Syntrophotalea carbinolica DSM 2380: one gene and its partner. The protein of the gene in region 1 interacts with the protein of each later gene in a pairwise test. Links are inferred from orthologs where the notes say so. Each region holds a gene or a part of one and is shown on either strand. Other genes may lie near its edges. The genes, in order: dprA and recA.

The links.
Region 2: the proteins of dprA (region 1) and recA interact in binary tests that used the Bacillus subtilis proteins (3 or more experiments, as listed by UniProt). The link is inferred for Syntrophotalea carbinolica DSM 2380 from one-to-one orthologs.

What each region holds. Positions count from the first base shown.
Region 1 is NC_007498.2:487,295-503,086, forward strand. The notes cover bases 11,631-14,492. They hold dprA (DNA-processing protein DprA), read right to left. Parts: upstream 13,681-14,492; coding sequence 12,580-13,680; downstream 11,631-12,579. Other genes in these bases: topA (type I DNA topoisomerase), read right to left, coding at 11,631-11,976; PCAR_RS02710 (DUF494 domain-containing protein), read right to left, coding at 12,080-12,565; PCAR_RS02720 (LysM peptidoglycan-binding domain-containing protein), read right to left, coding at 13,766-14,492. In the rest of the region: PCAR_RS02660 (LamG domain-containing protein), read left to right, coding at 1-1,147; proC (pyrroline-5-carboxylate reductase), read left to right, coding at 1,231-2,043; PCAR_RS02670 (hypothetical protein), read right to left, coding at 2,141-2,518; PCAR_RS02675 (hypothetical protein), read right to left, coding at 3,083-4,366; PCAR_RS02680 (HAD family hydrolase), read right to left, coding at 4,515-5,144; PCAR_RS02685 (sodium-dependent transporter), read right to left, coding at 5,160-6,566; PCAR_RS02690 (YggS family pyridoxal phosphate-dependent enzyme), read right to left, coding at 6,576-7,262; PCAR_RS02695 (Maf family protein), read right to left, coding at 7,313-7,975; methylenetetrahydrofolate--tRNA-(uracil(54)-C(5))-methyltransferase (FADH(2)-oxidizing) TrmFO, read right to left, coding at 7,965-9,344; more of topA, read right to left, coding at 9,451-11,630; more of PCAR_RS02720, read right to left, coding at 14,493-14,767; tol-pal system protein YbgF, read right to left, coding at 14,845-15,513. UniProt on the Bacillus subtilis protein: Protein that helps load RecA onto ssDNA during transformation. Binds cooperatively to circular ssDNA, is able to bridge different segments of DNA. Favors the loading of RecA onto SsbA- or SsbB-coated ssDNA and formation of RecA-DNA filaments.
Region 2 is NC_007498.2:2,821,325-2,837,184, reverse strand. Bases 5,066-7,995 are described here. They hold recA (recombinase RecA), read right to left. Parts: upstream 7,079-7,995; coding sequence 6,053-7,078; downstream 5,066-6,052. Other genes in these bases: PCAR_RS13140 (competence/damage-inducible protein A), read right to left, coding at 7,720-7,995; thpR (RNA 2',3'-cyclic phosphodiesterase), read right to left, coding at 7,124-7,702; PCAR_RS13155 (type IV pilus twitching motility protein PilT), read right to left, coding at 5,066-6,051. Outside these bases: PCAR_RS13175 (hypothetical protein), read right to left, coding at 42-1,049; PCAR_RS13170 (cupin domain-containing protein), read right to left, coding at 1,411-1,755; alaS (alanine--tRNA ligase), read right to left, coding at 1,780-4,428; PCAR_RS13160 (regulatory protein RecX), read right to left, coding at 4,440-4,901; more of PCAR_RS13155, read right to left, coding at 4,885-5,065; more of PCAR_RS13140, read right to left, coding at 7,996-8,958; PCAR_RS13135 (phosphatidylglycerophosphatase A family protein), read right to left, coding at 9,061-9,513; nickel pincer cofactor biosynthesis protein LarC, read right to left, coding at 9,517-10,701; nickel pincer cofactor biosynthesis protein LarB, read right to left, coding at 10,698-11,456; PCAR_RS13120 (substrate-binding domain-containing protein), read right to left, coding at 11,621-12,514; PCAR_RS13115 (AAA family ATPase), read right to left, coding at 12,570-13,664; PCAR_RS13110 (TonB-dependent receptor plug domain-containing protein), read left to right, coding at 13,988-15,860. UniProt on the Bacillus subtilis protein: Multifunctional protein involved in homologous recombination, DNA repair and competence.

The DNA of each region.
Region 1 (15,792 bases):
CAACTTTGCCGCCGCGACCACTCTTGCCGCTACGGCAGGCAATCCCGCCGCCGGGACTTTTACCGGCGGTCCGTTTGCGGCAGTCGATTACATCGATGGGGTCGTCAGTGACAGCGCCAGCTACAGCGAGGTCGGTACCGTTACCCTGCAGGCGCAAGCGGCCAACTATCTCGGCAGCGGCATCGCCGTGACCGGCAGTGCGACCATCGGTCGTTTTACGCCGCATCACTTTACCGCCTCCGTTAACAGCCCCTCGTTTGCTACAGGGTGCAGCAGCGGTGGGTTTACCTATGTCGGGCAGGCTTTCGCTTATGCCGATGCCCCGGTGATTACGGTTACCGCCAAAAACAAGCAGGGAGACACGACAGCCAACTATACCGGCGAATGGTGGAAGATTGCCGGCACTACCCTTTCCGGGAAAACCTACAGCGCCGCCGACGGTTCCCTCGATGTTTCCGGGATCCCGGCCGCGGATCCGGTGGTCTCCGATATCGGCGGCGGTATGGGCTTGCTGAGTTTCGATGCCGGCAGCGGCCTGAGCTTTGTGCGCAGTGATCCGGTGGCGCCTTTCGATGCGGATATCAGCCTGGCCATCAATGTTTTCGATGCCGATGGCATCGCTGCCGATGCCAATCCGGTGTCCTTCGGCGAGGCCACCGCCGGCAACGGCATCGCCTTCGATGCCGGCAAGGATATGCGCTGGGGGCGTCTTGCTATGAAAAATGCCTACGGTTCGGAATTGGTGGCTCTTTCCATGCCCATGCGCAGCGAATATTTTACCGGGGATGCCTTTGTGCAGAATCTCGAGGACGGCTGTACCGCCCTGGCTCTTTCCCAGTTGACGCTGAATAACGGCACAACCAGCGTCAGTGGCGACCAAGCCATCGCCGTTGGCAGCGGCAGCAGTAGCGCAGCGCTGCTCAGCCCGTTGCTGGCCGGCGATGCCGGTCTGACATTCAGTGCTCCGGGCTCACCCGGCTATATCGATGTGAAGGCAGATCTGTCCCTGTTGCCCTGGTTGCGTTATGACTGGGACGGTGATGGCAGCCACGATGACGATCCCACCGCTCGGGCAAGTTTCGGGATTTACCGGGGGCGTCCGGGGATGATCTATATCCGCGAGAGTTTTCGCCAGGCGGGGCCTTGACCATCGGTCCCGGTTCGTATTTACTTGTTAGCGACTGCAACGCTGAGCTTTGAACATAATCAACGGGAAAGGATCCCCTTATCATGACAGAATTAGGCCATATCGGTTTTATCGGCGGCGGCAACATGGGCGAAGCCCTTATCAAGGGATTGCTGAAATCGGCAGTACCGGCGCAGCAAATTCGCGTTGCCGAGCCCAACGAAGCGCGTGCCCGCCAGCTGACGGAACGCTACGGGGTGATTTGCTGCAGCGAAAGCGCTGAAGTGGTGCGGCAAAGCGATTTGATCGTACTGGCCATCAAGCCGCAGATCGTGCCCATGGCCATGCCGGGTATCGCCGAAGCTTTTGACGACAGCAAGGTTCTGGTGTCTATTGCCGCGGGTGTGACCACCGGCGCGCTTGAAGGTTATTTCGAGGGTGCGCCCCGCGTGGTGCGCGTGATGCCCAACACCCCCGCTCTGGCCGGCGCAGGGGCAGCGGCGTTGTGCCCCGGGCAGCATGCGACCAAGGATGACCTGGCCACCGCCGTGCATCTGTTTGAAGGCGTCGGCACGGTGCATGTCGTCAACGAGGCGCAGCTCGATGCCGTCACCGGGTTATCCGGCAGCGGGCCGGCCTATGTCTACATGGTTATCGAGGCCATGGCTGCAGGTGGGGTACTCGAAGGCCTGCCTATGGATACGGCCCTGGCGCTGGCTACCCAGACGGTTCTCGGTACGGCGCAATTGGTGAAAGAAAGCGGCGAGCACCCGGCGGTGTTGCGCGATAAGGTCTGCTCGCCGGGCGGCACCACCATTGCGGCCGTCAAGGAGCTGGAGGAAAAAGGCATGCGGGCCGCGCTGATCAAGGCGGTTTCGAAGGCCACGAAGCGATCCCGCGAGTTGGGCAAAGGGTAGTTGTATGCCGCTGAGCGGGATTTAGAATCAAAACTACGACAAAGGCCGATCCTAGGATCGGCCTTTGTCGTTATGCGGATATGCAGACACCGTCGGATTATCCGAGGGCCAGATCGGCGGCGATGGCCACCACCGACAGGACGAAGATGATCAGGTAGTTCAGGCCTTCTTTGCTGACCGTCAGTGAGGAGAGGATGTAACGGATGGCCTCGCGATCGTCGGTGCCGAGGGTGTCGGCCTTGAGCTTGGACAGCAGATTCATGCCGATGATGGTTCGGCGGCGCTTGAGGGTGATCCGGTATCGGTAAAGGAAAAACAGGCAGTAGCCGATGACGCCCACGTACCAGATGGGGCGGAAGCTTTCGGGCCACAGGTGATTGGCGATGGGCAGAACCCGAAAACAGATGGAGGACATCAGGCCGGTAAAGAAAAAGCCGTAAATAACGTAGGGCGGTACTTCTTTGGGTGGTGTCATAGCGATGGGCTCGGTTCAGTTAAGGGGATCGGAAACTCCGGGGCCAGCTTTTGCCCCCGGATAAAACATGCCAAGGCCGTTTCTTCGGGAAACGGCCCTATTTTTTGCAGCAGTGCGATGGTTGCCCGGTCGCCCGCTGTTTTTTCTTTTCGGCGAACTCGCGATTGGTTTTTTCGTAGAGTTCGATCTGCTCAGCCATGGAGAGCTTCTTTCGGCAGGATCTGCCCCGTCCCAGGCACGCGGAGCAGCGTATGTCGGAACACCATTGGCAAAACTGACAATCGGGACAGGGATGTTTCTTTTCCGCCATACCGTTTCCTCATAAATGATAAGTGCAGCAATTCGGTTCTGCCATATGGAAAACATAAGCGCCCTTGAACATGCCCGCGGTGCATCTGCAACCTAAAGCGGAAGGGGCCATATGGCACAGTATCTGTCTCACGGCCAAGGTTGAACTTTTACTCGAACCGTTTCGGAAAACGCCTAATGGCTCTCCTTGGCCGTTGTGCCATGTTTTATTGTAGGATCGAGGCTCCACGCTAGCAAGGTGTTTTTTCGGCGCTATCAGGTATTGAGCTGACGGCGACGGCGATTCAGATACCAGGCTTCGCAGTATTCGCACGACAGCAGCAGGAAAACCGCCAGAGCGATTCCCGATATGGGAATCGGGCTGAGCGTGGCCAGGGGCCAGACCAGCGCCAGGTAACCGACCTTGGCGACAGTGGCCCAGCCCAGCACGCCGGTGCTGTGACATTGGGCAAACAGGCCGCGCCATAGATTGACCGCGCCGTACAGCACGGGAAAAAGGGCACAACTGGCCAGCGGCAGGGCTATATAGTTGCGCAATTCGGTTTCCAGCCCCATGCCCCAGCCGAGTACCGGCAGGTTGAGGGGATAGGCTACGGCCAGCATGATCACTGCCATGCCTGCGGCGACCAGGCGAAAAAAACGCATCAGCATGCGGTAGTCATGTCTGGTGTGCACCAGGGCCAGATAGGCCTGCTGCAGGTTGCGCATCGGCCCTGCCAGCAGAAAGATAAAGCCGCGAATGACGCCAAGGGCCGCCAGGGCCAGGGTGGCGTCGGGCAGACGGCTGATGATGGCGCTGATCAACAGGGGAACGACCTGTTGCATGGCCGATGAAAAAGCCAGCGGCAGGCTGTATCGGAACGTATCCCGTACGCCGAATTCTTCTTTGGCAGGGCCCGCTGGGCCGAGGCCGCAGGCGCAGGCAAACCAGAGCATGAACAGGCTTTCCACGGCGATGCAGCCGACCAGTCCCAGGGCGCCGAGTTGCGGGCCGGGTATATGTCGGGCGGCCAACAGCAGAATGATCACCAACGTAAAAAGCCTCACCAGGGTGGCAAGGGAAACCAGTTCGGTATGGCGCGCCCGTATCACGATCCCCTGGCACAGTCCCCGCAGGCCGGTGAAAAACGGTAAAAAGGCGAGGATAGCGATAACTGAACGGGCCTGGGTGGCCAGTTGCGGCGATACGCCGATAAGTTGCACAAAAACAATTTGTCCAAGGGAGGTCCAGGCAATGAGGGACAGCATGACGGAGATGGCGCTCGATGCGGCGATGACGAACACCGATACGCTGCGCAAAGAACGTTTTCCGCGAATCAGGGCCAGGGCGATGGTGTGATTCTGATAACCCGGCGAGGCGAGGAACAGATGCAGGGCCAGGGCCACCGCGAAGGCGGCCAGATTGGTCACGGCATCGTTCTGGCGAGCCAGGGCCATGTTGATGATATTGTGGGAAAAGCTCATCAGCTGCACATTGAGCATGAGGGGAAAGAAAAAGCGGGAGATCTGTCGCAGGGACAGGGGGGCTGTTTCGGTCATGAAAAAGGATCAATTCGGGAAAAGGGTGACAATATAGCCAGTCCAGCCGGAATGCAGTGCGGCGGCGGATTTTTTGCGCCAATGCCCGTGGCCGGAGGGTCGGGCCGGCTGGGGAGTTGAGTGAAGATTAGAGTGCTGTTCTTCCCGATCAGGCGGGAAACAGGCGCGACAGATCCTGCGGGGTTTCGGCCAGATAGTCGTAGGGGAAGCCGTCGGTCCTGCCGATGCCCCAGGCGCAAAAACAGGTTTTGATACCGGCGGCATGGCCGGCGCGCAGATCCGTATGATGGTCGCCGATCATGACGGCTTTATGGGCGTCGGACTGGAGATCGCGCAGGGCCATGAAAACGGGCGCCGGATCCGGCTTTTTGGGTAGCCCGCCGTTGGCGCCGATAATGCATCCGAAGAAAGCCGTGAGGCCCAATTCATACAACAAACGCATAGTAATATCAAAGGGCTTGTTGGTGATGACGGCCATTTTTTTACCCTGTTGCGCCATGAGAAAATCGTCGATGCCCGGATATGTGGCGGTTTTTTCCACCAGGTGTTCCTCGTACAGCTGGAGGAAACGCCTAAGTTTTTGCTCGGAAAAGGCTTTCTCCGGTAGTGCCCGACGCACCAGCATGGTGGCCCCGTCGCCGACATAGGTGCGCACCTGGTCGATAGACAAGGGGGCAAGATCGATCTCGGCGCGCAACAGATTCACGGCGGTACCCAGGTCGGCAGCCGAGTCGATAAGGGTTCCGTCCAGGTCGAACAACAGGGTGTCGAAACTCATGGCGCATGCCTCCGGTCAGAAGATGCTCCCCAAAAATGAAAACAGGCCCGTTTCCTCGATCTTGCTATAAAGGATAACACCAACCGCCACAGGTGCCACGAAGCGGATCAAAAAATGCCAGGTCGGATAGATCCAGCCTGAGCCGCCGGCCAACAGTTCCTCTTTCTCTTCCTGGCCGCTCCAGAACCAGCCGACGTACAAAGCGGTGAGCAGCCCGCTGACAGGCAACAGGTAGTTGGACGCGATCAGATCGATGGAATCGAACACGCCAAGATCGGCGATGGGCGTCAGATGTCCCAGTAGATTGCTGGAAAGAGCCGATGGAATTCCGACCACGAAAGCCAGTATGGCCAGGAAAGCGGTGGCTTGTTTGCGGCCCCAGCCGCGCTCGTCGATGAGGTAGGCGACCTGGGATTCAAGCAGCGAGATGGCGCTGGTCAAGGCTGCGAAGGCCAGCAACAGAAAAAATAGCAGGGCCAGGATGTTGCCCCCGGGAAGGTTGGAAAAAACCACAGGAATGGTCTGGAAAACCAGCCCGGGTCCGGCACCGGGTTGCATGCCGGCGGAAAACACGATGGGAAAAATGGCCAGGCCGGCCATCAGGGCGATGCCGGTATCGAGCAGGGCAATGCGCAGGCCGGAGCCGAAAAGGCTGTCCTGACGACTCAGGTAGGAGCCGTAGGTGATCATGGCCGCCATGCCGAGGGACAGGGTGAAAAAGGCATGTCCCAGGGCTTCCAGCACGGCGCCGGGGTTCAGTTTTTGAAAGTCGGGGCGAAACATGAAGTTCAGCGCCTGCCGCGCGCCGTCGCTGAGCATGCCGTTGACAAACAACAGAACCAGCAGCCCCAGCAGGATCGGCATGAGGATTTTACTCCACCGCTCGATGCCTTTCTGTACCCCGCCGATGACGATGCCCAGGCACAGCGAGATGAAGATAAAGTGCCACATCAGTTGCCGCGGACCGCTGTCTATCAGTCCCTGGAACAGCGTTGAGACATGATCGGCGGCCTGGCTGGTATTGGTCCCAAGCGGTGTCGTAAAGGCTCCTTGCAGCGCCCGCAGGATAAAGTCCAGGGTCCATCCGGCCACCACCGAATAATAGGACAGGATAACGAAAGCGGCGAGGATACTGACCCAACCGGCTATCTGCCAGGGGGAGCGCCGGCCCTCCAGGGAGATAAAGGCGCCGACGGCATCGCGCCGGGTGTGGCGGCCGATCATCAGCTCCGCAATCATGATCGGCAATCCGACCAGTGCGATGCAGACCAGGTACACCAGAACGAAGGCGCCGCCGCCGTTGTTGCCGGTGATGTAAGGGAATTTCCAGATGTTGCCGAGACCGACGGCACTGCCGGCGGCCGCCAGGATGAAGCCGATGCGTGAGCCCCATTGGGCACGGGAGCGTGACGAATCAAGCATGGTCTAACCTCAATAACGGGAACCGAAAATCGCGGAGCCGACCCGTACCAGCGTGGCTCCCTCCTCAATGGCGACGTCAAAGTCGTGGCTCATGCCCATGGACAGCTCCCGCATCTCTACGCCGGGGATATTCAGGGCGGCCAGCATGTCGGCGAGTTGCCGCAAGCGGCGGAAAAAAGGTCTTACCTGTTCGGGGTCGTCCAGATAAGGGGGCAGGGCCATCAAACCACAAATGCGTATGTGAGGCAGGGCGGCCACCTTGCGTACCAGATCCTCGAGGGCGGCCTCCTCGGTGCCCGACTTGCTTTCTTCCTGGCCAAGGTTGACCTGGATAAGGATCTGCGCGGTTTCCCCCGATTTGCCCCACTGGCGGTCGATCTCTTTGGCCAGGGAGAGACGATCGACGGAATGGATCATGGCGACTTTGCCGCACAGGTACTTGACCTTGTTGGATTGCAGGCTGCCGATAAAATGCCATACAACCGGTACGGTGACGTCCTCGGTTTTGGTCAGAAACTCCTGCACGTAATTTTCGCCGAACAGAGACTGGCCGGCCGCGGCTGCCGCTTCGATCATGTCGGCTGGCTTGGTCTTGGATACGGCTACGAGTTGCACGTCCTCCGGGTTGCGGTTGACGCGTCGGCAGGCGGCGTTCATACGCTCGCGGATAGTCTGCAGGTTGGTTTGAATGCTCATGACAAGTCCTTCCGGTGTCCGGTTGCTGCGGTTTCCAACCGGTATGCGTCTTAAGCTGGGGGATCGAGATGGGCGCAAAGGGGACGGTCCGATGCAAACAGGCGCACCGCGCCGAGTCGTTCCAGCGTTTCCACCACTTCGCAAAGCGGCAAGCCGACAACGTTGGTATAGCTGCCTTCGATCGCGGGGATCATGCAGGCACCGATGCCCTGAATGGCATATGCTCCAGCTTTGCCGAAGGGCTCACCGGTGGCAATGTACCCCTGAATCTCTTCATCTGTCAACTTTCGGAACCTGACCACCGTGGTAACCGCATCGGCCACTTCCTTTCCCGTGATGCGGTCGAGGACGGCATAGCCGGAGATGACGCAATGGCTGCGCCCGGACAAGCTGCCGAGCATATCCGCAGCATCACGGGCGTCGCGGGGTTTGCCGAGGATGGTGGCGTCGCGCACCACGATGGTGTCGCTGCCGATGAACCAGCGGCCTTTTACCTCCGGGCGATTGGCCACTTCGCGGGCTTTGAGCAAGCTCAAGCGTATGGCGTGCTGCTGCGGGGTTTCCTCCGGCACGCTCTCTTCCGGTGCGTCGCTGGGGACGACGTCAAAGGCGATTCCTACCCCGGCAAGCAGCTGACTGCGCCGCGGCGATGCCGACGCCAGTACGATGCCGGAATCATGGTCCTGAGGAGCATTGTTTGGATCAGACATCATCGGAGTCCTCCGCGGGAAAAGGCTTGAGATCAGGTATATGGGAGAGTACCCGCTGGCGCCAGGGTTCCAGATCCCGCAGGGCCCGCTCTGCCATGGCCAGGCGGCGTTCGGATCGTTTGCGTTTGCGCCCCTCCAGGGGAGGGAACAGGCCGTAATTGACATTCATCGGCTGAAAGTCGTCGGGACTGGAGTGCGACAAATGACCGAGCAATGCGCCGAGACCGGTGGTCGCCGGTGGCAGCGGCACGGCATGGTCGGTCAACTGGCCGGCTGCGAACAGGCCGGCCAGAAAGCCGCAGGCCGCCGATTCGACGTACCCTTCCACGCCGGTGATCTGGCCGGCGAAAAACATGCGCGGATCGGATGTGAGGCGCAGGTGCTGATCCAGGCAACGCGGAGCGTTGATGAAGGTGTTGCGGTGCATGCTGCCCAGACGTGCGAACCGGGCGTCTTGCAGTCCCGGAATGGTGCGGAAGATACGCCGCTGTTCCGGATAGGTGAGCTTGGTCTGGAAGCCGACCATGTTAAACAGGGTTGCATGCAGGTTGTCCTGGCGTAGCTGGACGACGGCGAAAGGATCTTTACCGGTGCGCGGATCGGGCAGGCCGACCGGCTTCATGGGGCCGAAGGCCAGCGTCATGTCGCCGCGTCGGGCCATTTCCTCGATGGGCATGCAGCCCTCGAAATGAATAACTTTTTCAAAGTCCTTGCCCGCCACCTTGTCGGCGGTTTTGAGGGCTTCGACAAAGGTCATGTATTCGTCGCGGGACATCGGGCAGTTGATATAGTCGTCTCCGCCGCGCCCATAACGCGAGGCTTTCCAGGCGATGCTGAAGTCGATGCTGTCCGCTTCGATGATAGGGGCGATGGCATCGTAAAAGTACAGGTGCCGGCTGCCGGTCAGCTGCGCCAGATGGGGTGCCAGCGCGTCGGAGGTGAGCGGGCCCGAGGCAATAATGACCGTGCCTTCGGGGGGAACCGAGCATTGTTCGTTGCGTTGCAGGGTGATAAGGGGATGCTGTTCGATGTGCTCGGTAATATAGCGGGAGAAAGCGTCGCGATCGACCGCCAGCGCGCCCCCGGCAGGGACGGCGGTAGCATCGGCGGCCTGCATGAACAGCGTCGCACAGCGGCGCAATTCTTCTTTTAGGCAACCGACGGCATTGTTCATGCCGGCTCCGCGCAAACTGTTGGAACAGACCAGTTCGGCCAGGTCCGCACTTTGGTGCGCCGGGGAGAAACTGGTGGGTTTCATTTCATGCAGGGTCACCTGCACCCCAAGGGCGGCAGCTTGCCATGCCGCTTCGCATCCGGCCAGGCCGGCGCCGATGATGGTCAGATGGGGCTGTTGGCTGTGTGTAGGATTCATGATGTCTTTACGGCGCCTCTACGCCGGAATACACAAACGACCGGGCCGCAAGGCCCGGTCGTACATAGGTTGTTGAATGAGCGCTGAAAAACCTGCGGCGCTATGCTTACTCTTCTTTCTTGGTCGCCTTCTTGGCCGCAGTTTTTTTCGGGGCGGCTTTTTGGGTGGCCGCCTTGGTGGTTGTGGTCTTTTTTGCCGCGGTTTTCTTTGCGGCCGGTTTTGCCGCTGCGGATTTTTTGCTCGCAGTTTTCTTTTCAGCCGGTTTCGCTGCCGTAGTTTTTTTAGCCGCCGTTTTTTTCGCCGGGGTCTTCTTGGCCGCGGTTTTTTGGGTTGTGGTCTTTTTGGTTGCGGCCTTGGGCTCAGGCGGAATCAAAACAACCGTCCAGTCGCAATCTTCTTGCGGGCACTTGCGGAAGGTCCCCTGGCGTTTGGTGGTTTTTTCCACCACCAGCGGAAACTTGCATTTGGGGCAAGGCTCTTCAATGGGCAGATCCCACAGCGCGTATTTGCATTTCGGGTAACGGTTGCAGGAGTAGAAGATTTTGCCATAGCGGCTTTTCTTCTCCATCAGTTCGCCTTCGCCGCATTGCGGGCAGGTGATACCGAGGGCCTTGGGTTTGACCAGGGGTTGAATGTTTTTGCACTCCGGATACGCCGAGCAAGCCAGGAACTTGCCGTAGCGCCCCTGTTTGATGAGCATGGGGGCGCCGCATTTTTCGCAGGTCTGATCGGACATGACCGGCTCTTCGCGTTCCTGTCCGGCCAACGGCTCGGTATAGCGGCAATCCGGGAATCCGGAGCAGGCCAGGAAACGACCGGAACGCCCCAGTTTGATGACCAGGGGCTTGCCGCACTCGGGGCAGATACGATCGGTCTTTTCCGTGGTGACATCCTGCTTGGAGATCTGGGTCTCCTTTTCCTTCAGCCGGGAGATGAACGGTTCCCAGAAATCCTTCAGTACCGGTTGCCATTCCCGCTCGCCGCGGGAGATGGCGTCGAGATCTTCTTCCAACTGGGCGGTAAAATCGTAATCGACGTATTTGTTGAAGTGGTTGACCAGCAAATCGTTGACCACCATTCCCACGTCTTCGGTATAAAAAGCGCGTTTTTCCAGACGCACGTATTTGCGGGTGGTGAGGGTGTTGATGATGGAGGCATAGGTTGAGGGGCGGCCGATGCCGTGTTCCTCAAGGGTTTTGACCAGACTGGCCTCGGTAAAGCGAGGCGGGGGCTGGGTGAAGTGCTGGGAAGGCTGCACTTCCTGGCAATCCAGGGGCTGTTCCTGTTCCAGTGGCGGCAAGGTACCTTCTTCCTGACGGTCCTGGTCCTCGTCCTTGTCGGTGTCCTCGATATACAGCTTCATGAAGCCGGGGAAGCGGACGACCTGGCCGGAGGCCCGGAATACGAAGCGTTCGCCGGCGCGGATGTCGACGGTGGTGGCTTCCAGCTGGGCGGTAGCCATCTGCGATGCCACGGTACGCTGCCAGATCAGCCGGTAGAGTTTGAACTGGTCGGAGCTCAAATGGGCTTTGATCTGGTCCGGCAGGTTGGACAGCGAGGTGGGTCGCACCGCCTCATGGGCTTCCTGGGCGTTTTTAGCTTTGTTTTTAAATACGCGCGGCTTGTCGAGGGCGTAGTCCTCGCCGTACATGCGGGTGATGAGTTCGCGAGCTTCACCGGTGGCGACCTGCGACAGGGCCACCGAGTCGGTACGCATGTAGGTGATCAGACCTTCGAGTCCGTTGCCGACATCGATCCCCTCATACAGTTTCTGGGCCACCGTCATGGTTTTGCGTGCGGAAAAACCGAGTTTGCGACTGGCTTCCTGTTGCAGGGTGCTGGTGGTGAAGGGCGCTGCGGGATTGCGTTTTTTGGAGGTTTTTTTGAGCTTCTCCACCTGAAACGCTTCGCTGCCGATCGCTTTGACCAGTTCCAGGGCCTGCGCTTCCTGGTTAATGTCGAACTTGCCGAGACTGTTCCCGTCGACGGCATACAGCCGGGCTGGAAACACGCTGCCCTGCTCCGTGGCCAGTCGGGTTTCGATGGTCCAGTATTCACGCGCTTCAAAAGCCTGAATCTCTTTTTCCCGCTCGCAGATCAGGCGCAGTGCAACGGATTGCACCCGTCCGGCGGACAGTCCGTAACGGATCTTTTTCCACAAAAAGGGCGACAGATTGAAGCCGACCAGATAGTCGAGTATGGAGCGCGCCTGCTGGGCATCGACCAACTCCCGTGCGATATGTCCGGGTTTGGAGATGGCTTCCTGGATGGCGCCTTTGGTGATTTCGTGAAAAGTAACCCGTTTGACCTCAGGGCTTTTTGCGTTTTCGTCGATCCCGAGAGCCTCCAGCAAGTGCCAGGCGATAGCCTCCCCTTCGCGGTCGGGGTCAGTGGCCAGAATCAGTTCCCGGCTCTTTTTGGCTTCTTTTTTCAGCAGCTCGATGTGTTTCTGGCTTTCGGGGAGAACGTGGTAAAGGGGGGAAAAATTATGCTCCACGTCGACCGAGCCCTGTTTGCTGGGCAAGGCGCGGACGTGGCCATAGGAAGCCAGGACCTTATAGCCCGGGCCGAGAAATTTTTCGATGGTTTTCGCCTTGGCGGGCGATTCGACTATTACCAGGGATTGTGCCATGAATGCCTCGATTTAAAGGACTGTCGATTGAGGAGGTCATGTTTTTGTTCCCGAGCCAGCCTGAAATGAAAAGGCTGCAGGGAAACCGCAGCCTGTTTCTGTTTCAGTGATAAAGCCGAGTCCAGTCATCATCCATAAAACAGTCGACTTCGCGCATCCATTCGTGATGGGAATGGGAGAAGAGGGTCAGGGCTGTAAGGGTTTTGATATCCTTCAGGCTGATTTCGTCTTCTTCGGTGTGCAAAGCTTTCTGGATGATTTCCTCCAGAATATTTTCGTCGATGATACCCATCTCGCGTATGCGCATCAGGAATCCGCGCGCATCGCGTGCGATGGCCTGGGTTTCTTCGGCTGTAAAGATACGTTGGCTGGGGACGGCCAGGGGGCGGGCAGAGGGATCGGTGCTCTGGTGCAGGGACAGGTTTTCCATCCAGTTGAAAGCCGCATCGATCTCTTCAGCTTCGAACCCGACTGACAGCAGTTCCTCGATAAGGTCTCCGTTGGCCGGCAGTTGCCCATCTTCCATGATGTAGTGGGCGATGATGCTGACGATGGCCAACACCCGTTCTTTAAGGGGGTTTCCGGTCATAAAACTCCATGTATTCAGGTGCTCCGTTTGCGCACAAAGCGCATTCCGGGTAGCTGAATTGCTCCGTCCTCAAGTTCTAAGTGGAGTAAAATAGCGGAAACCTCCATAGGAGTCAAGCCGCATTTCCTGGCCAGCTCGTCGACGTGCAAGGGGGTGTCCTGCAACGCCTGGTAAACCTTCAGGGCGGTGCCGGAGAGTTTTTTGACCATGCCATCGTCGGCCGGTACGCACTCCGGGGCGGATCGTCCCGGCATGAAAATTTGCAGGATATCCGCGGCTTCGGTAACCAGGTGAGCGCCATCTTTAAGGAGTTGATTGGTGCCGTGACTGGCGGGATTGCAGATGGGGCCGGGGAGGGCGAACACTTCGCGGCCCTGTTCCAAGGCGAATTCTGCGGTAATCAAAGAACCGCTGCGCTGCGCCGCTTCAACCACCAGCACTGCGCGACATATGCCGCTGATAATGCGGTTGCGTCCCGGGAAATGCCTGGCCAGGGGTGGTGCTCCAGGTGGGTATTCCGACAGGATGGCGCCGCCCTGATCCAATATGTCGTTGAAAAGCTGCTTGTTTTCCGCCGGATAGATGCGATCTATGCCGCAACCGAGGACGGCTACGGTGTGACCGCCAGCGGCCAGGGCCCCTTCGTGAGCGGACCGATCGATGCCGCGGGCCAGTCCGCTGACAATCGCGATGCCTTGGGCGGCAAGCTGGCGACATAGATGGTGCGTGTTCTGGCGGGCGGCGACGGTGGCTTTTCGCGCACCCACGACGGCAAGACCGGGTTGTTCGGTCAGGGTTCCCCGGATATAGAGCAGGGCGGGCGGGTCGTAGATGGTGCGAAGCAAGGCAGGGTAGCGCTTTTCATCCCACAGCGACAGGATGCCGACTTCCAGCTGCGTTAATTCCTCAAGGGTCTGCAGATACAGGGGAGAGTTTTCTGCCGGCAGCGCCTCGGCTACGGCGGCGCGGATCCTGGCGCGTTTTTGCCATTCCCGGGGACTGGCGATAAGGGCGGCTTCGGGCGAACCGAATGCTTCCATCAGGCGGATGATACCGGCGCGCCCCAGTCCCGGGGTCAGATGCAGCCGCAACCACGCCTGTTCTTTGGGTGTCATGATGGCTAAACTCCCTTTCCCCAGAAAAAAAGGGATTGAATCGCTTCAATCCCTTTTTCTTTATCCAAGATTCGCAGGTGCCGTGCTACTCGTCGGGAGTGGAAACCCGGTCGCCGGCATAAATGGGGTTGACCGATTTGAGGATCAGGGCCGTTGAGGTTCGCGGTTGCGTACTCAGTACCACGGCGGCGCCCAGCAGTTCGTCCGGCAATTCCACGTCATGGTCGGGCAATACCCGGTGAGTGGTTTCGCGGGGACGGGACAGGTATACCATGTTGCCGACCTGCAAACCGTCTTCGTCGCCAAGGTCGAGATAAATCACATCGTGCTGGCTCAATGCGAGTTTTTCCCGGCTGTTGGCGATGACGCTCCCCAGCAGGGGGGCGGTGGCTTTTTTCAGCACGATTTCACGATTGGCCGGCTGCAGAGGCAGCAGGAGGGCACCGCGGGTGATCTCTTTGACGGAGCTTCGAATGACAGCGGTGGCGACCGAAGGGGAGATGTCGATGATTTCGGCAGTTCCGAGGAAACTGACCCGGTGGCCGAGAACCTTGTTGCTGACGGGATGTTTGATCTTTTCTCCCAGGTCGACCAGGGAGTAGACAGCGCCGAGCTGTACATCGGGAGTATTGATTTTTACAAATACCTGATCGTGTTTGCCGAGCATAATGCGGTCGTCGGTGGCATCGACCAGGGTTCCGGCCTGTTCCAGAGCATCGAGGGTGACGAAACCTTCGTTTCCGGCCACGCCTTTGACGGTGATTTCCTCCGTCGGCTCGATCGGCAGGCTCTCAGACGCGGTGTCTGCGGGCGGCGCGGTTGTCTCCTCGGCGTGCCCCGGCAGCAACACCAGCCGTCCGTCGCGAATGGCGACCTGCTGCCCCGGATAGATGAAGTGGGGGTTGGTGATAAAGGGATTATTGGCCCACAGATTGGGCCAGTAGTAGGGGTCTTTGATGAATTTTTCGGAGATGCCCCACAGGGTGTCGCCTTTTTTAATGGTGTAGATTGGCTCCGGTGTTTGTGCTGTAGCTGCAAGCGGGAACAGCAGGCACAAGACCGCCAGTGCTTTGCAGATGGTTTTCATGGAATGTCCCCCGTGAGATGGCAGTCAGGTGAAACCGGTCAAGGTTCTCCACCCGAACGATTAATATGATGATCTTGTCAGGGCTCGATCATGGCTTTGCGCGCTGCAGCGCTGTTTGGGTAACGCTGTTGCAGCGCCTGCAGGGCCTGGCGTGCCTTTTCATACTGATTAAGCTGGCGCAAGGCCGGTGCCATGCGCAGCAGGGCCTCCGGTGCTTTGCCGCTGAGCGGGTAATTATCGACAACTTTTTGAAACTCCTGGACGGCGCGATCGTATTGTCCCAGGTTGTAGTAGCATTCTCCGAGCCAAAATTGAGCATTGCCGGCATAATTGTTGGCTGGGAAATGATCCAAAAAGCTTTCAAAGCCTTTTATGCCTTGGTGATAACGGCCGGAAGCGTAATCGCCGAATGCCTTCAGGTAGATTTTGGTTGCAGAGGCGGGAGTCTGATCGGCTCCGGTGCCCGTGGTATGTCCCGCAGAGATGGTGTTTTCCCCGGTGTAGGTGACTTTTTGTGCCGCCGCAGCTGCCTGTAGCGCTGCCAGCTGCTTTTGCTGCCCGGCCAGATTTTGTTCAAGGGTGTCCAGCCGCATGCTCAATTGCTCAATCTCCTGGCGCTGGGCCTCGATCGTCGATCTAAGGGCCGTCCCTCCCGGGGCGGTGCCGGGGCGGGTGCCGGGTGAGGTCATGGCACATCCTGAAAGCAGGAGGCTGGAAAGGACGAAAAAAAGGTAAAAACGTGTCATGATAACATCCCCGGCTCGCGGAAAAACCGGAAGCCGCATAAAAGGGGTCGGGTAAAGTGAAGAATTGTTAAAAAAGTATAGGCTTTTTAGGGCCTTGTCAAGGGGAAAGGTTTTATTGCGCCGGGCTGTGAAGCGGTTTTGCCCGGCCCTCATTTCGTGCTAATGTGTTGATTCCGTCGGCCGTCCGACATGGGATGCCATACCCGCAGGGTATGCATGGCCGTTGTCCGCCCGGACGTTTGTCGGGCACGGCTGATGCCGGGATGAAAAAGGGTCGAT
Region 2 (15,860 bases), 2.3 Mb from region 1 along the record:
TGTAAATAAGCTTGCCGTTGACTACCTGCTTGATAAGGCAATTACCAGAACTGAAACCCCAGTTCTACTCCAAAACGACTATTCAGGGAGGAGTCGAACTCGATGTGCGCCGGTGTTCCTGAATTATTGGCGCTTCCGTGACCAAGCGTGCTATGGCGAATCTTGGCAACATTCTCAAGGTAGTCCACTCCCGCAATAAAGCTCAGGGACAATTGCTCGTATTGCAGGGTGATCTTGCCAAGGACGCTTGCTGCAGTGGTCGTCCGGGATTTATCGTCATGGGCTGTTGATGAAATATTCGAAAAAATATCGGACACCTGCTGGGTGCCATGATATTCGGCATCGAGATGATATATGCCAACAGCCGGGGTTAGTTCCCAAGTGGCAAAATCACAAAACCGACCGGCAACTATCACTCCTGCCCGCCCACCGATATAATCGGAGTTCAAATGCTCATTCATCTGGGTTTGGGTGTCAGAAAAAACACCGGTCATGTTGGCGTGCAGGGTGAAATCCTCCTCCAGGGACATAAAGCTTGGTCCGACAAAGGGGACAAGCTTAAGGCCAGCGAAACGCACGGGATATTTCCCAAGCAACTCTATGCGGCTGTAATCGCCGGAGCGATTCATCCGGGCCTCGACGTCGCTTACATCCCCAGTTATACCCCAGGTCCACAAATCGCCACCCACGGACAGCCATCCCACTCGGTAATCTGGACCGTAGTTGTATGATTTATGGGTGGAGCCGTTCCAATCAGCCATTTCGATTCCCAGTTCGAAGATTAGGTTGAGGGCTGGGATCGGTACTCCGAGGGTCAGTCCTGGCATGACAGCATCCTCCCGACCATCACTTCCATCGAGATATTTAATGATCTGCCAGGATGTATCCTCCAAAGCGATGGGGGAATAGTCGGGAAGATCAAGTCTCAGGTATTGAGCGGAAAGATTCAGATAGACACCTCCGTCTATAGCAGATGTCTCATCCGGTGCGGCCCAGCAGACCGAGGCCATAAGCAGTAAGAAGATGCAAAACACCAACGTCTTTCTCATTTTCAATCCTCCATAATGATCGAATTTGATATTGGATTTTTAAGAGTGTCAAAAGTTTGAAAAGTGCCAAACGGCACAAAGAAACAATGGTCTAATTATAGATGGCTTCATAATGTGTAACAAAACTCCCTTTTTGTAAACAGAAAAATTTAATCTTGAAGGTTGGTTTTTGGCTGGACAGGTTTTTGTGGTTGTTCTTCGGTAGGTAAGTAACTTTGCTCGGGAAGGAGGAATGAATCCCTGCGGTGATTGCTAAACAGTGATATTACATGGAAAGGCCAGTAGCTGAGATAATACAAAACTGCCGACGGGCGCGAAGGCGGCCGTCGGCAGAATGCTGCATATGGAAATTGCGGAAGGGCTATTTGAGCGGTGGTGTGAAGATCGCCAGCAGATCTACAGGTTCGTCGCCGATGTTTTTGAGGCTGTGCTGCACGCCGGGAGGCGCCACCACGCAACAGCCGGCGCCGAAGGTGTGCTGCTCGCCGTTCATGGTGCAGAGGGCTTCGCCACCGAGGATGTAGAAAGTTTCGGTCTGCCCTTCGTGGGCATGGGGGCGAATCTCGCCGCCGGCTTCGATGCGACCGCGGTGCAGGGACAAGGCCGGATTGATTTCGGTGGTGACCACATCGCGCAGGAAAAATCGGTCATGCTGGGGATGCGGATATTCTTCCTGTTCCGCGGTACGTATAACGGTGCCTTTCATGGTTGCTCCCGGTCTATGGGCCGTTCAGGCCGCGTTAAGGGCTTCGGAGATGCGTTGCGGTACGCTGGCCAGGGCCTCGTCAAGTTGTTCGGGCTTGCTGCCGCCGGCCTGAGCCAGGTCGGGTCGCCCGCCGCCGCCACCACCGACCATGGCGGCCAGTTGTTTGACCAGTGCGCCGGCCTGCAGCCGCTTGGTCAGATCCTTGGTGACTGCTACCAGAAGCCCGGCCTTGCCTTCGTGGGCACTGCCCAGAATCAGGACGCCTGATGACAGTCGGTCACGGACCTGATCGGCAAGTTCCCGCAAAGCCTTGCCGTCGAGGTTGTCGACACGGCCGCAAACCACGCTGATGCCGTCGATCTCGGTAGCCTGCTGCAGCAGATCGCCGGCCTGGTCGGCGTTGAGCTTGCCCTGCAGGGATTCGATTTCGCGTTCCAGTTCCTTCTGGCGTTCCAGCAGCTTGCGCAGGCGTGCTTCCAGTTGGGGACGATCGGTTTTGATCAGGCTTGCCAGATCGTCGAGGGTACGTTCCTGGTCGCGTACCACCTGGAGGGCTTTGGCCCCCGTCACCGCTTCGATACGTCGTACGCCGGCGGCGATGCCGGTCTCCTGCAGGATTTTGAACAGGCCGATATCCCCGGATGCGTTGGCGTGGGTGCCGCCGCACAGTTCCATGCTGATGTCGCCGACCCGGACGACGCGGACCTTGTCGCCGTATTTTTCGCCGAACAGGGCGGTGGCGCCCTCGGCAACGGCCTGTTCGTGATCCATTTCGCGGGTGTCGACTCCGGCGTTCTCCCGGATACGGCAATTGACCAGGGTTTCGACCCGTTCCAATTCCTCGGCGCTCATGGCGGAGAAATGGATAAAGTCGAAGCGCAGACGCTCCGGGGTTACCAGCGATCCGGCCTGTTTGACATGCTCGCCGAGTACTTCGACAAGGGCCGCCTGCAGCAGATGGGTGGCCGTGTGGTTGAGGGCCGTGGCCTGGCGACGCTCCCGGTCAACCGTCAGGGTTGCGGTTTCGCCGGTCTGCAGCGTGCCGGCGGCAATTTCGCCCACGTGTACGAATAATTCCGGCAACGGTTTTTTGGTGTCTGTGATGGTGACTTCGGCATCGCCGGCGGCAAGGGTGCCGCAGTCTCCGGTCTGGCCACCCGATTCCCCGTAAAAGGGCGTGGCGGCGGTGACGATTTCGACTTTGGCTCCGGCCGGTGCGCTGGACACCGGTTGGCCGTCGAGGAGGATGGCGAGAATCTCGCTCTGGCCGGTCAGTTCGCCGTAGCCGGTAAAGTCGGTGCGGGCGCCTTCCTCGGCAAGCTGCCGGTAGATGCCGGAAATGGCTTCTTCGCCGGAGCCTTTCCAGTGCTCGCGGGCTTTCTGGCGCTGTTCCTCCATGCAGGCTTCGAAACCGTCTTCGTCGATGGTGACGTTTTCGCCGCGTAAAATATCCGCGGTAAGGTCAAGGGGAAAGCCGAAAGTGTCGTAGAGTTTAAACGCTACATCGCCCGGCAGCACGGTGGCGTTGGCCGCTTTGAGGCGCTCGACCTCCTCGGTAAGGATGCGCAGGCCGTTGTCCAGGGTCTGGATAAAACGCTCTTCCTCGATCTTGACGATCTTGGCGACGTAGTCAGCACGCTGGGCCGGTTCGGGGTACGCTTCGGCCATCGATTGCAGTACGAAGGTTGCCGTGCGGTACAGTACCGGATCGGCGAACCCGAGCATTTTGGCGTGACGGGCGGCCCGGCGCATGATGCGCCGCAATACGTAGCCGCGGCCTTCGTTGCTGGGCAGCACGCCGTCGGCAATGAGAAACGCTGTGGCGCGGCTGTGGTCTGCGATGACCCGCATGGACATGTCGTGCTCGGCATTGTCGCCGTAGCGCTTGCCCGAGAGTTCTTCCACATGGGCGATGATGCCGCGCAGCAGGTCGCAGTCGTAATTGCTTTGCACGCCCTGCATGACGGCGGTGATGCGCTCCAGCCCCATGCCGGTGTCGATGGACGGCTTGGGCAGGGGGGTCATGGTGCCGTCGGCGTCGCGATTGAACTGCATGAACACCAGGTTCCACAGTTCCAGGTAGCGGTCGCAGTCGCATTTGCCGATACCGCACTCGTCGCCGCAGGACATGGATTCGCCCTGGTCGATGAGGATTTCCGAACAGGGTCCGCAGGGGCCGGTGTCGCCCATGGACCAGAAGTTGTCCTTTTCGCCCATGCGGATCAGGCGCTCTTCGGGGATACCTTGCTGGTCGCGCCAGATATCGTATGCTTCGTCGTCCTCGCGAAAGACGGTGACCCACAATTTGTCCTTGGGCAGGCCCATCTCTTCAGTGAGAAACTTCCAGGCATGGTCGATGGCCTCTTTCTTGAAGTAGTCGCCGAAAGAGAAGTTGCCGAGCATTTCAAAAAAGGTGTGATGACGGGCGGTCTGACCGACGTTTTCCAGGTCGTTATGTTTGCCGCCGGCGCGCACGCATTTCTGGGCCGAGGTGGCGCGCACATAGTCGCGTTTTTCCCGACCGAGAAACACATCCTTGAACTGGTTCATGCCCGCATTGATGAACAGCAGCGTCGGGTCGTTGTGCGGGATCAACGCCGAAGAGGGGACTACCGTGTGTCCATGGTCCTGGAAAAACTTCAAAAAACGGGATCGTATTTCGTTGCCGGTCATGAGCTTGGTGACTACCTCTCTTCGCTGAAATATTGAAACAGAACTGCCGAGGCAAAGCCGCGCCGCCTCAGGTAATTGAATACCCTGCGTCGCGAACGGTCATCGGCTGTTTGAAAATCGAAATCTGGAAAACGGCGCTGGCACAGGTCTTTTAAAATCTCGGCCTGGCTGAATTCCTCCTCCAAATCGTTGATAGCCTTGCGGGCGATGCTGTCGCCGATACGCTGATGTCTCAGGTCGGCCATCAGGGCGGGGCCGACGGCACGGCCGGAGGCCAGCAACTGACGGGCCCGTATCCGGGCAAAGCGTTCGTCGTTTACGTAGTTGTAACTGCGGCAGCGTTCCAGCGCATGTTCGATCTGGTCACTGTCGAAGCCTTTACGCTGCAATCGCTCGCGCAGCATGGCTTCGGAGTATTCCCTGCGCGAAAGCAGGCGCAGGGCGCTGCTCCAGGCATCAGTTCGAGGTGCCATGGTTGCGCAGGATGTCCGAATCTTCTTCTTCCGATTCTTCACTCTTCTTGTCAAAGTCTTCCCAGCTGAGGTCGGATGCCGAGGAAATACCGGAAGCTTTGAGTTTGAAGTCGTCGGGATTGGAGCTTTGTCGGACCGCTTCTTCGAAAGTGATCAGTTCGTTGCGGTACAGCGACATCAGCGACTGGTCGAAGGTCTGCATGCCGTACGATACGAAGCCTTGCTGTATGGCGTCGCCAAGCAGTTTGGTTTTTTCCTTGTCGTCGATCAGGTCACGGGTACGAGCGGTGGAAATCATGACTTCCACCGCCGGTACGCGGCCCTTTCCGTCGGCACGCGGCACCAGGCGCTGCGAAACCACCGCTTTGAGGACGCCCGAAAGCTGCGATCGGATCTGGCGGTGCTGATGGGGCGGAAATACCGAGACGATACGGTTGATCGATTCCGGTGCATCGATGGTGTGCAGGGTGGCCAGTACCAGATGGCCGGTTTCAGACGCATGCAGGGCAGTTTCCACCGTCTCCAAGTCGCGCATCTCGCCGACCAGGATGATGTCCGGATCCTGGCGCAAAGAATGCTTAAGTGCCGCGGCGAAGCTTTCGGTGTCGCTGCCGACTTCGCGCTGGTTGACGATGCACTTTTTGTCGCGATGCAAAAACTCGATGGGATCTTCGACGGTGATGACGTGTTCGGTACGGTGCGTATTGATGTAATCGATCATGGCCGCCAGGGTGGTGGACTTTCCCGAACCGGTGGCCCCGGTCACCAACACCAGACCACGCGATTCCATGGCGATTTTTTTGATAACCGGTGGCAGATACAGATCATCCAGTGCCGGGCAGGTAAAGGGAATAACACGGAAAACCATGCTGATCGTGCCGCGCTGGGTGAAGACGTTGACGCGAAATCGACCGAGTCCGGCCACACCGTAGGCCATGTCGACCTCGTGGTGTTCCTCGAAGAATTCCTGCCGGTGTTTGTTCATGATGCCGTAGGCCATTTTGTGCACGCCCTCGGCATCGAGGCGCGGGGCCTTGGGCAACGGTCGCAATGCACCGTCGATGCGGTAGATCGGCGGCAATCCCGCTTTAATATGGATATCCGAGGCTTTGGCTTTGAGGGCGACGGCCAGAATATTGTTCAGTTCCATGTTATTCAGCCTCTTCAGCCGCTACGGGGAGCTGTTTCAAACCGTAATGTTCAAGCAGCCGATCCTCAATGGTCTGGCAGGTCTCGGGATGCTCGCGCAGGAACTGCTTGGCGTTTTCCCGACCCTGGCCGATGCGTTCGCTGTCAAAGGAATACCAGGCTCCGCTTTTGTCGACAATTTCGGCGGCGGCACCGAGATCAAGAACGTCCCCTTCCCGGGAGATGCCCTGACCGTACATGATGTCGAATTCGGCTTCCTTGAAGGGCGGCGCGATTTTGTTTTTGACCACCTTGACCCGGGTACGGCTGCCGATAACATCCTGGCCCTGCTTGAGGGTGGCGATTTTGCGGATATCCATGCGTACCGAGGAGTAAAATTTGAGGGCATTACCACCGGTGGTGGTTTCAGGATTGCCGAACATGACGCCGATTTTCATACGGATCTGGTTGATAAAGATCACGCAACAGTTCGATTTGTTGATGGTGCCGGTCAGTTTCCGCAGGGCCTGGGACATGAGGCGTGCCTGCAGGCCGACATGGGCATCGCCCATTTCGCCTTCAATCTCGGCGCGCGGTACCAGGGCGGCTACGGAGTCGATGACCAGGACGTCAATGGCGCCGCTGCGTACCAGCACCTCGGTGATTTCCAGGGCCTGCTCACCGGTGTCGGGCTGGGATACCAGCAGGTCATCGGTGCGCACGCCGAGTTTGCGCGCATAATGGATGTCGAGGGCATGCTCGGCATCGACAAATGCGGCAATGCCGCCTTTTTTCTGCGCCTCGGCAACGATGTGCAGGGCGAGGGTGGTTTTGCCCGACGATTCCGGCCCGTATATTTCGATAATGCGGCCGCGCGGTACGCCACCTACACCCAGGGCGATATCGAGGCTCAGGGCTCCGGTCGGGATGGTGGCGACGTCCGGCACGATGGCGTCTTCGCCAAGACGCATGATGCTGCCTTTGCCGAACTGTTTTTCGATCTGGCCCATGGCCAGGTCGATGGCGCGTTCACGATTGTCGGTCGTCATGATCCGGATATCCTCCAGGGGTAATGTGTTGGTAATATCTATTGTTTAGTGGCGGCCGCCGGATGGACCGGTCAGCGGTGTTTCGTAGCGCGGCAGATGTATGGCGCCGCGCGCCGTTAGCTGGCTTTCGTACAGTACCAGACGAGAAATCCGCAGATGGCCGCACTGTCTTTCCATAAACGGTGCCAGCCGCTGGTCGATGGCCGGAACGGGTTGCCGGCAGCGTCCAAGGGTCAAGTGGGGTTTGAAGGGTTTGTCATCCCAGGACACCTGCAGCTGGCGCAACATATCTGTGATCGTCATCTGCAGGTCGCATAGTGTATTTGCGTTTTGCAGCCCCAGCCATACGACCCTCGGTCGTTTCAGAGACGGAAAGGCGCCAAGCCCGCCGACATCTACGGTCACGGGTGCGAAAACACTTCCTATCGATAGCATAGACCCGCCGATTTTTTCAAGCGATTCTTCGGAGATATCGCCCAGGAACGCCAGGGTGAGATGCATGGTTTCCGGCCGCACCCAGCGTACGGATGGCAGGGCGGCGGACAACTCCTGCTGCAGTCGCACTATTTTCTCGAAAACGGGCCCGTCAAGGGGGGCTGCGATAAAGGCGCGAACCGTTTTCATGAATCCTCCAATATCGATCAGTAGAGATTGCCCAGATAACGGCGCAGCCATTCCAGGGCCATGCAGGCGGATATGTGCCGGATCTGCTCGCGATCACCGCTGAAACGGTAACCCTGGACGCGTTCTTCCCCGGTCGTGCTCAACGCCAGGAAAACCGTGCCGACCGGTTTGTCCGGTGTGCCGCCGTCGGGACCCGCGATGCCGGTGATGGCCAGTCCCAGATCGGTGCCCGCGGCCTGGCGGATACCCTGTGCCATGGCCTGGGCGCAGGCTTTGCTGACGGCACCTTCCTGATTCAGGATATCCTCGGAGACCTGCAGCCAATCCTGCTTGGCCGCGTTGGAATAGGTCACTCCGCCTCGCTCCAGAAACCGGGACGCGCCGGGAATGTCGGTCAACATCTGCGAGATCATGCCGCCGGTGCAGGATTCAGCCAGAGCCAGGGTCAGGCCGGTATCGGTCAGCATGCGGGCGACATTGCCGGCCAGGGTCTCCTGGCCAACGGCGAAGACAAACGGTTGCAGCACTTTGCGGGTGTGCATTTCGGCCCGATCGAGCAGCGCTCCGGCCTGGTCGCCGCAAGCGCGCAGCTTGACGTAAACAAAGGGAAACTCGACGCCGAAAGCCAGTTCCACGCCCTCGGGCAGGGGGGCCTGGCTGAAATGTTCTTCGACTTTGGGTTCCGACAAACCGAAAACCTTAAGAATGCGCTCCTGCCGCGGGGCCTGGCCGCCGCTGCGCTCATGCAGGCGCGGCAGGACCTGTTCTTTAAGCATGTCCACCATTTCCCGGGGTACGCCGGGTAGGAAAAACATGTCGCACTGTTCGTGGCACAGGTGAAAACCGGGGGCGGTGCCGAGGCGATTGGGCAGAATCACGGTCTTTTGCGGCAACAGCGCCTGCTTTTCGTTACGCGGATGCATCTCCTTGTTCTTTTCGGCGAAAAACCGGCGAATCTGTGCCAGCGCTTCCTCGTTGAGCACCAGGCGGCGGCCGAAGGCCCGGGCGGCGATTCGGGCCGTCAGGTCATCGTCTGTGGGGCCGAGGCCGCCGGTGCTGATGATGACATCGCGCCGGCCTGACATATCTTTCAGGGCGGTTTCGATTTCGACCTCGTCGTCGCCTATGGCGCGGGATTCCCTGACAATATAACCCCAGGATCCAAGCAGCTGGGCAATGCGGGCAGTATTGGTGTCGGACATCTCTCCGTTGACCAACTCGTCACCGGTGGTCAGTATCGCGATATTCAGACTCATGTTTTTTTCTCCTGCAGGGGGAGGCTTGCGCCACCAAAGGATCCGTGGGCCAATCGGATGCTATGGATCCATTTATCCCGAATTAAGTTTCTCCGTGACCGTCTATCCCAGCCAGTAAAGGGTCAGCCGTAGGGCTGCAGCGCCGTAAAGGCCGGCCACCACATCGTCCATCACCACGCCGATGCCGTTTTTCAGGTGGCGGTCGAACTGATGTGCCGGTGGTAATTTGAAGATGTCGAACAACCGGAAAAAAGCGAAGCCGAGCAGGGCGTTCTGCCAGGTAAAGGGCAGCAGAGCGACCGTCACGAGGTAGCCGACCAGTTCGTCCAGGACAATGCGCCCGTCATCCGCCACTCCGTAGATGTTGCCTGCCGCATCGCAGATCCAGAACGACAGAAACAGCAGGGCCGTCCATGTGGTAAGGTACAGCCCCGCGGGCAGTGGTGCCAACAGGTAGAATGCCAGTATGCCGGCCAGCGTGCCGAAGGTGCCGGAGGCCACGGGCGCATAGCCCAGTCCGGCGTTACTGGATAAAAACAGAAGGAATCGGCGCATGGCTCAACCTTTCTTGCGGAAAAAGTCGTAGGCGGTCTGTTCCGCCAGACGGTAGATCTCGGGTAGTGGCAGCCCGCTGCTTTGTGCCAGTTTCTGGCAGCTGTCGAATTCGGGAGCCAGCCGTAACAGTTTGTCGCCCTCGTAAAAAAGCTTGATGTGTACCTCGCCTAGAGGCGTGGTCAGACGCTCGATCTGGCGGCGCAGTTTGAACCGGGTGGCTTCCTGGTAGCGCAGGCCGCCGGCCGTGCTCTCGCGCAGAATGCGGCGGGCGAGAGCAACCGTTTTATCCTGCGGTGCCAGTACCGTCAGGTGTACACCGGGCCGGTTCTTCTTCATCTGCAAAGGGGCGAAGGCGACGTCCAGTGCCCCTTCTTCGAGCAAATGTTCCATCAGTGCGCCGAGCCACTCCGGATTGGCATCGTCAAGGTGGCACTCCAGAATGGTGATGCGGTCCGTTTCGCCTTCCCAGGGATCGTCGGCTGTTCCCAACAGGCCGCGCAGCAGATTGGGGCGGTCGCTGAGCTGGCGGTCACCGGCGCCATAACCGACGCGTTCCAGGGTCATGGCGGGCAGGTCGCCGAACTCGGCGGTTTCGGCGGCAATGGCCGCGCCGGTCGGGGTGACCAGTTCCACTTCGGCTGTATCGCCGACGGTGGGCAGTCCACGCAAGATTTCCAGGGTGGCCGGAGCCGGCAGCGGAAAACTGCCGTGCGCACAGTGCACGGTGCCGCGGGTCAGGGGCAGGGGGGCGCAAACGATCCGGTCGGGATGCAGGTAGTCGAGGCCGACGGCGGCGCCGACGATATCGACAATGGAGTCGATGGCGCCGACTTCATGGAAATGCACTTCGTCCAGGGCGCGGCCGTGGATTTTCGCCTCAGCTTCGCCGATGCGGCGAAAGATACGGCGGGCAAGATCGACCACGGTTGGTTTAAGGGAACTTTCGGCCAGCATGCGGTCGATGTCTCGCCAGGTGCGGTGATGGTGTTGTTCCTCGTGTTCAACAATGATTTTGCACGCGGCCACGTGCTGGCGCTCGGTGCGCTGCTGGTGCAGTTGGTAGCCCGTCACCGGCAGCCTGTCCAATCCCTCTTGAATAGAGGGTAGCGGAACGCCCAGATCGACCAGCAGGCCGAGAAACATGTCGCCGGAAATGCCTGCGAAGGTATCCAGAAACAACAAGCTCATGGCTGCTCCTGTCGGTTGATGCGGGCGGCGGCGCAGGCTGCGCCGAAGCCGTTGTCGATATTGACCACCGTGACGCCGCTGGCACAGGAATTGAGCATGCCGAGCAGCGCCGCTACGCCGCCCAGGGACGCGCCGTAGCCGACAGAGGTGGGCACGGCGATGACCGGGGCCGCCACCAGGCCTCCGATGACGGAGGGCAGCGCCCCTTCCATGCCGGCGACTGCAATGATGACCGAGGCACGGCGCAGCTGATCGAGATGCGCCAGCAGACGGTGGAGGCCGGCGACGCCGACATCGGCCAGTTCCTCAACGCGGTTGCCCAGCATGCGTGCCGCCGTGGAGGCTTCCCGTGCTACCGGCAGGTCGGACGTGCCGGCGCAGATCACCAGGATCGGGCCGCGGCCGGTTGTCGCAACAGCATGCCGGACAATGGTCAGGGTGCGGCCCAGGGGGTCGTATGCGGCTTCCGGCCAGCGTTCTACAAGTGGGGCGGCCTTGTCGGCATCGAGGCGGGTTACAAGTACGTTGTTGTTGCCGTTCAGCAGGCCCTCGGCTATGCGCAGAATCTGCTCGGACGTTTTGCCCTGGCCGAAAATCACCTCGGGAGCGCCCTGCCGCAGGCCCCGGTGGTGGTCGATCAGTGCTTCGCCGACATCCTCGAAAGGCAAGGTGGCCAGGCGCGACAGACCCTCTTCCACCGACACTTGGCCGGAACGGATAGCGCTAAGCAGCTTATGTAGTTCGCTGGGGTTCATAATTTTTTAGCGATCCGGAGTTATGAGTGTTGGTGCGGGTCTAGAAAGATAACAATTCAGCAGGGAAAATCAAAGCGGAAAGTGGTTGAAGATAGGGGCTTGACAGGTGTTTGACTGCTGGGATCGAACTACCGGGCGGCGCGTCGCCGCCCGGTGATGGTTTGTCATTGGCCGGGGTGCATGGCGGGACCGACAGGCCAGACCGGGTAGAAAAACGGAACCCCGCCGTTTTGCTCCTTGCCGTAACCGGCCATGAAGGTCTGGATTCGCTCCGATAATATGAAATCGCCCAGGGCCTTTGCTCCCGCCTGATTGACATGGGGCGATCGGGCAGGGTTGGCCTCCATAAACACATAAGGCCGGCGCATGGTAGGGTCCTGGTCAACCAGGATCACAACCTTGCCACTGGGGTGTTTGTCTTGGGTAATAGGCATGCGGCCAAAGATGAAATAAGCGTTTTTTTTGTCGGCATATAAAGGAATATCGTCAGACCGGAGCGCTTCGTCCTGGATGAACCAGTCGCCCTTTGGGCGGATGCCGGCCCTTTTCCAGAGGGTGTGACCGATTTCCCGGGGGCCGTTGCTGTTCACGTCGAGAAAGGTACTTTTTGTTTCGGCGATGCGCTGGAGCGCTTTGGCGCCGTCCTTGAACCCCCGGATGCCGGCCGGATCGGAAGCCGGCCCGAGCAATACGAGGTCGTTGCGGGCGCAGGCGCGCATGTTGATGCCGTAACCGTCTGCCACCAGGTCCGTGGTGATGTCCCCGGAATGCATGACCAGAAAATCGGCCTCGCCGCGGCGAAAAGCGGGGGATATCTTCGGCCGGGCCCCTGTGGCGACCAATTTCACCTTGTAAGGATGCTCGGCCTCGAAGCGTTGCACGATTTCGTTCCACAGGCCGGTCATGGTCATGCCGCCGATAACGCAGGCACGCACGATACCGGGCTCGGCGGGCCCTTTGGTTGTGGATTGTAGTTGGTCGTTGGCCAGTGCCGGTGTGCTTGCCAGGATCAGCAGGGTTATTCCAACCATGAAACGGCGCATTGTCACAAAAAACATAAAATTACTCCAACGTCTAATGAATGACAGGCGTTGCTCGATTTGGCGACAATTCTCAGAATAAGCTGTCGATGGCGTCGAAGTCGATAGCCGTTTCGGCGAGCTTTTGCAACAGACTGATTTTTTCCCTGTCCTCGGGGTGAATTTTGGTGGTGTCGTTGGCAATGGCGGAGAAGACCTCGGCGCTGCTGAGGTCTTCCGCGCGCATGTAAGGGATGTTGCTGCGGTCGAGAATCTGCTGGGTGACTTTGGATATGGGATACAGTCCGGGGATAACCAGTCCGGCGATTTTGGAGTGGTATTCCGGAATGTTGTACAGGGATGCGAGGGTTACCAGCAATTCGTTGCGGGTGCTGGTGACGATGATAAGGGTCGATTCTTCCAGTAGATCGGCAACGCGCTGCGTCGAGGCCGCACCGAGATGGACATGGTGGATGATGTGCTGCTGGGCGTCCAGGTCGCCTTTGAGTAAGACATTCAGCAAGCTGGCGACGTGCTTGACGGTCGGGTCGGCGAGGATCGGCGAATAATTGAATCCCCCCATGATGTCGAACGGCATGCCGTCGAAGGCGATATTCAGATATTTTAGGGTATTTTCCCGTTTGGAGGGTAATAACTTGTTGACCAGAACCAGGCGCAGATCCGCCTGTTTCTGCTGGCACAAAGCATGGTTCAGGTGCACGTTGTCGATGACTCTGCCGATACCGGCATCGGTGACCATCAGCATGGGGGCGTCGAGTAAATACGCCATATCCGGATTGCTGAGCCCTGCAACAGAGCCGACACCGACATGCCCGGCGCCCTCGATGACCAGAAAATCGCAGCGTCTGGAAAGCTCTTCCGCCGCCGCAACGATTTTGCTCCTCAGTGCTTCGGCGGATATTTTGCCGTCCAGCAACTGGCGGGTCGATTCGGGTTGCAACACCACCGGCGACATCAGATCGAGATCGTCTTCGAGATCGAAAATTTCGGCGATAAGCGCCGCATCCAGGTCGACCCAGCGGCCCTTGTGAAGGGTTGGCTTGGGGCCCAACGGTTTGATGAAGCCGACGCGTTGATATTTTTTGCGTGCCATATGCAGCAGGGAGATGCTGGTGGTGGTTTTACCGCATTCCTGCCCGGTCGCGGCAACAAAAATCCTTTTGGTCACAATGCGTTCCTTGCGTGGTGGAGTGCTGAAGTGTAACGGGCTGACGCTGCGGGCCTTATTATAGGCCACCCGTTCCCTGCTTTCAAAAGTTAAAAGTAGATTTGGGGATTTTTGTCAAACAGGTTGTAATAAAGTCAAGACAATGGGCAATTTATCATGATGCGTTGGGTAAACGAGTTGACAACGCTGCAACAGCTTCGCTATATTGCGGCGATGATAACGATTAAATGATAAAAATGCTATTTTCAAAGGGGTTAGCCGCAATTTTTTCGGCGGCTTTGTTGGTTGTAGTTAATTCTTGTTTGAGATGGAGGGACTCGGAAATGAAACTAATGAAAGCGCAATTGGTCACGATCCTGATCGGGGCCATGATGGTCGGTGGCGCGGCAAGTTCGTACGCGGCCACAACCGACGACGGCGTTTATCGCCTCGGCGAGGTCGTGGTGGCCGGTGAGGAGTCGATAGTCGAATCGGTCGGTACGACCCACAAGGTAACGGCAGAAGAGATCGAGAAACGCGGAGTGCGTAGTCTCGACGAGGCCATCGACATGCTGCCCGGCGTACATGTCCGTACTGCCGCCGATGGTGCGCCGCGTATCGATATCCGCGGCTTCCGTACCCGTCATGTCAAGTTGCTGCTCAATGGTACTCCCTTCAACAGTACCTACGACGGTCAGTTCGATCCGGCGTTGATTTCCGTTGAAAATATCGCCGAGATTACCGTCACTACAGGCGGCGGCTCCGAACTCTATGGGTCGGGCGGCAATGCCGGGGTTATCAACATCGTGACCAAAAAAGCCACCAAGGGGGTGCACGGTTCTGTTGGTGCCGAGTTGGCCGAAGTCGATGCGACTTTGCTGCGTGCCACCGGAGCTTACGGCACGGATAAATATGACCTGTTTATCAGCGGCAGTATTTACGAACGCGATGCCTATCGTCTTTCCAACCATTATGGTGAGGAAAAATACGAAGACGGAGGCGACCGGGAAAACAGCGACCGCGAGCGGGACAACTTGTTTGTAAACCTCGGCTATCAGCCGACGGATGCCACTTTGCTTGGTTTGACCTTCAGCTATTTGAATGGCAAGAGGGGTAAGCCGCCGATCGCCCTTGAAGGCGATAAAAAGAAATCGGGATATGATCCTTTTGCCAAAAAAATAAAATACGAGCGGCAGGAGGACGAGGAATTCAATGTGCAGCTGGCTGCCAGTCACGATTTTGCCGGGCCGTTGAGTGTCAAAGGATGGGCTTATTTCAACACGCTGGACGTGGAGGAAACCCAGTACAAGAACTCGGACTACGATGAGATCAAATCACAGCTTGATTCCGAAACCGAAATCTCCGGCGCCAACCTGCAATTGGCGTATGATCTGAAGAATTACGGCCACGTGACCCTTGGGGTGATGGCGGAGAATGACGATTATGAGGCGGTTGATGACGACGGTGTAAAATCTGATGGGGATTTCCAACTTTATTCGGCCAGTCTCGAATATGAAGTCACTCCGCTGAATAAACTCGGCGTGGTTGTCGGTGCGGGCGCCCATTGGCAGGATCGCGAAAACGACAACGAAGAGGATTTTTCCTATCTTGTCGGTCTGACCTACGATCTGTTTGAGGGCACCCGTCTGAAGGCTTCTCATTCTCGCAAGGTGCGGTTTCCCACCATTCGCGATCTTTACGATACCGATGATGGCAAAATTAACGAAGATTTGTCGGCTGAGATCTCCTGGCATTACGAAATGGGTATCGAGCAGATGCTTCCGGCCAGCACTATGCTTTCGGTGACGGGTTTCTATATCGATATCGAAGATTACATCGAGAAAAATGAAGACGATGTTCGTGAGAACTACGAGGAGTACGAGTTTTACGGTGTGGAAGTCGCGGCGGAGAACCGGTATTTCGATAGCCTGTTTCTGCGCGCCAGCTATACCTACATGCACACCGAGGATAAATCTGACGATAGCGACCGGGATGAGCTGCAGAACCGGCCTGAGCACAAGGTTACTCTCGAATCCACCTATACCCTGCCCTGGGGCCTGACCGCTTATGCGGGTGCTCAATACATCACCGATAATTACTATTACAGCAGTGACGGTACCCAGCAGGACCGGTTGCCGAGTACTTTCCTTGTCGACTTAAAGCTTAACAAGTCGGCGGCTAACGGTGCTATCGATCTTTACGTGGGCGTCGATAACC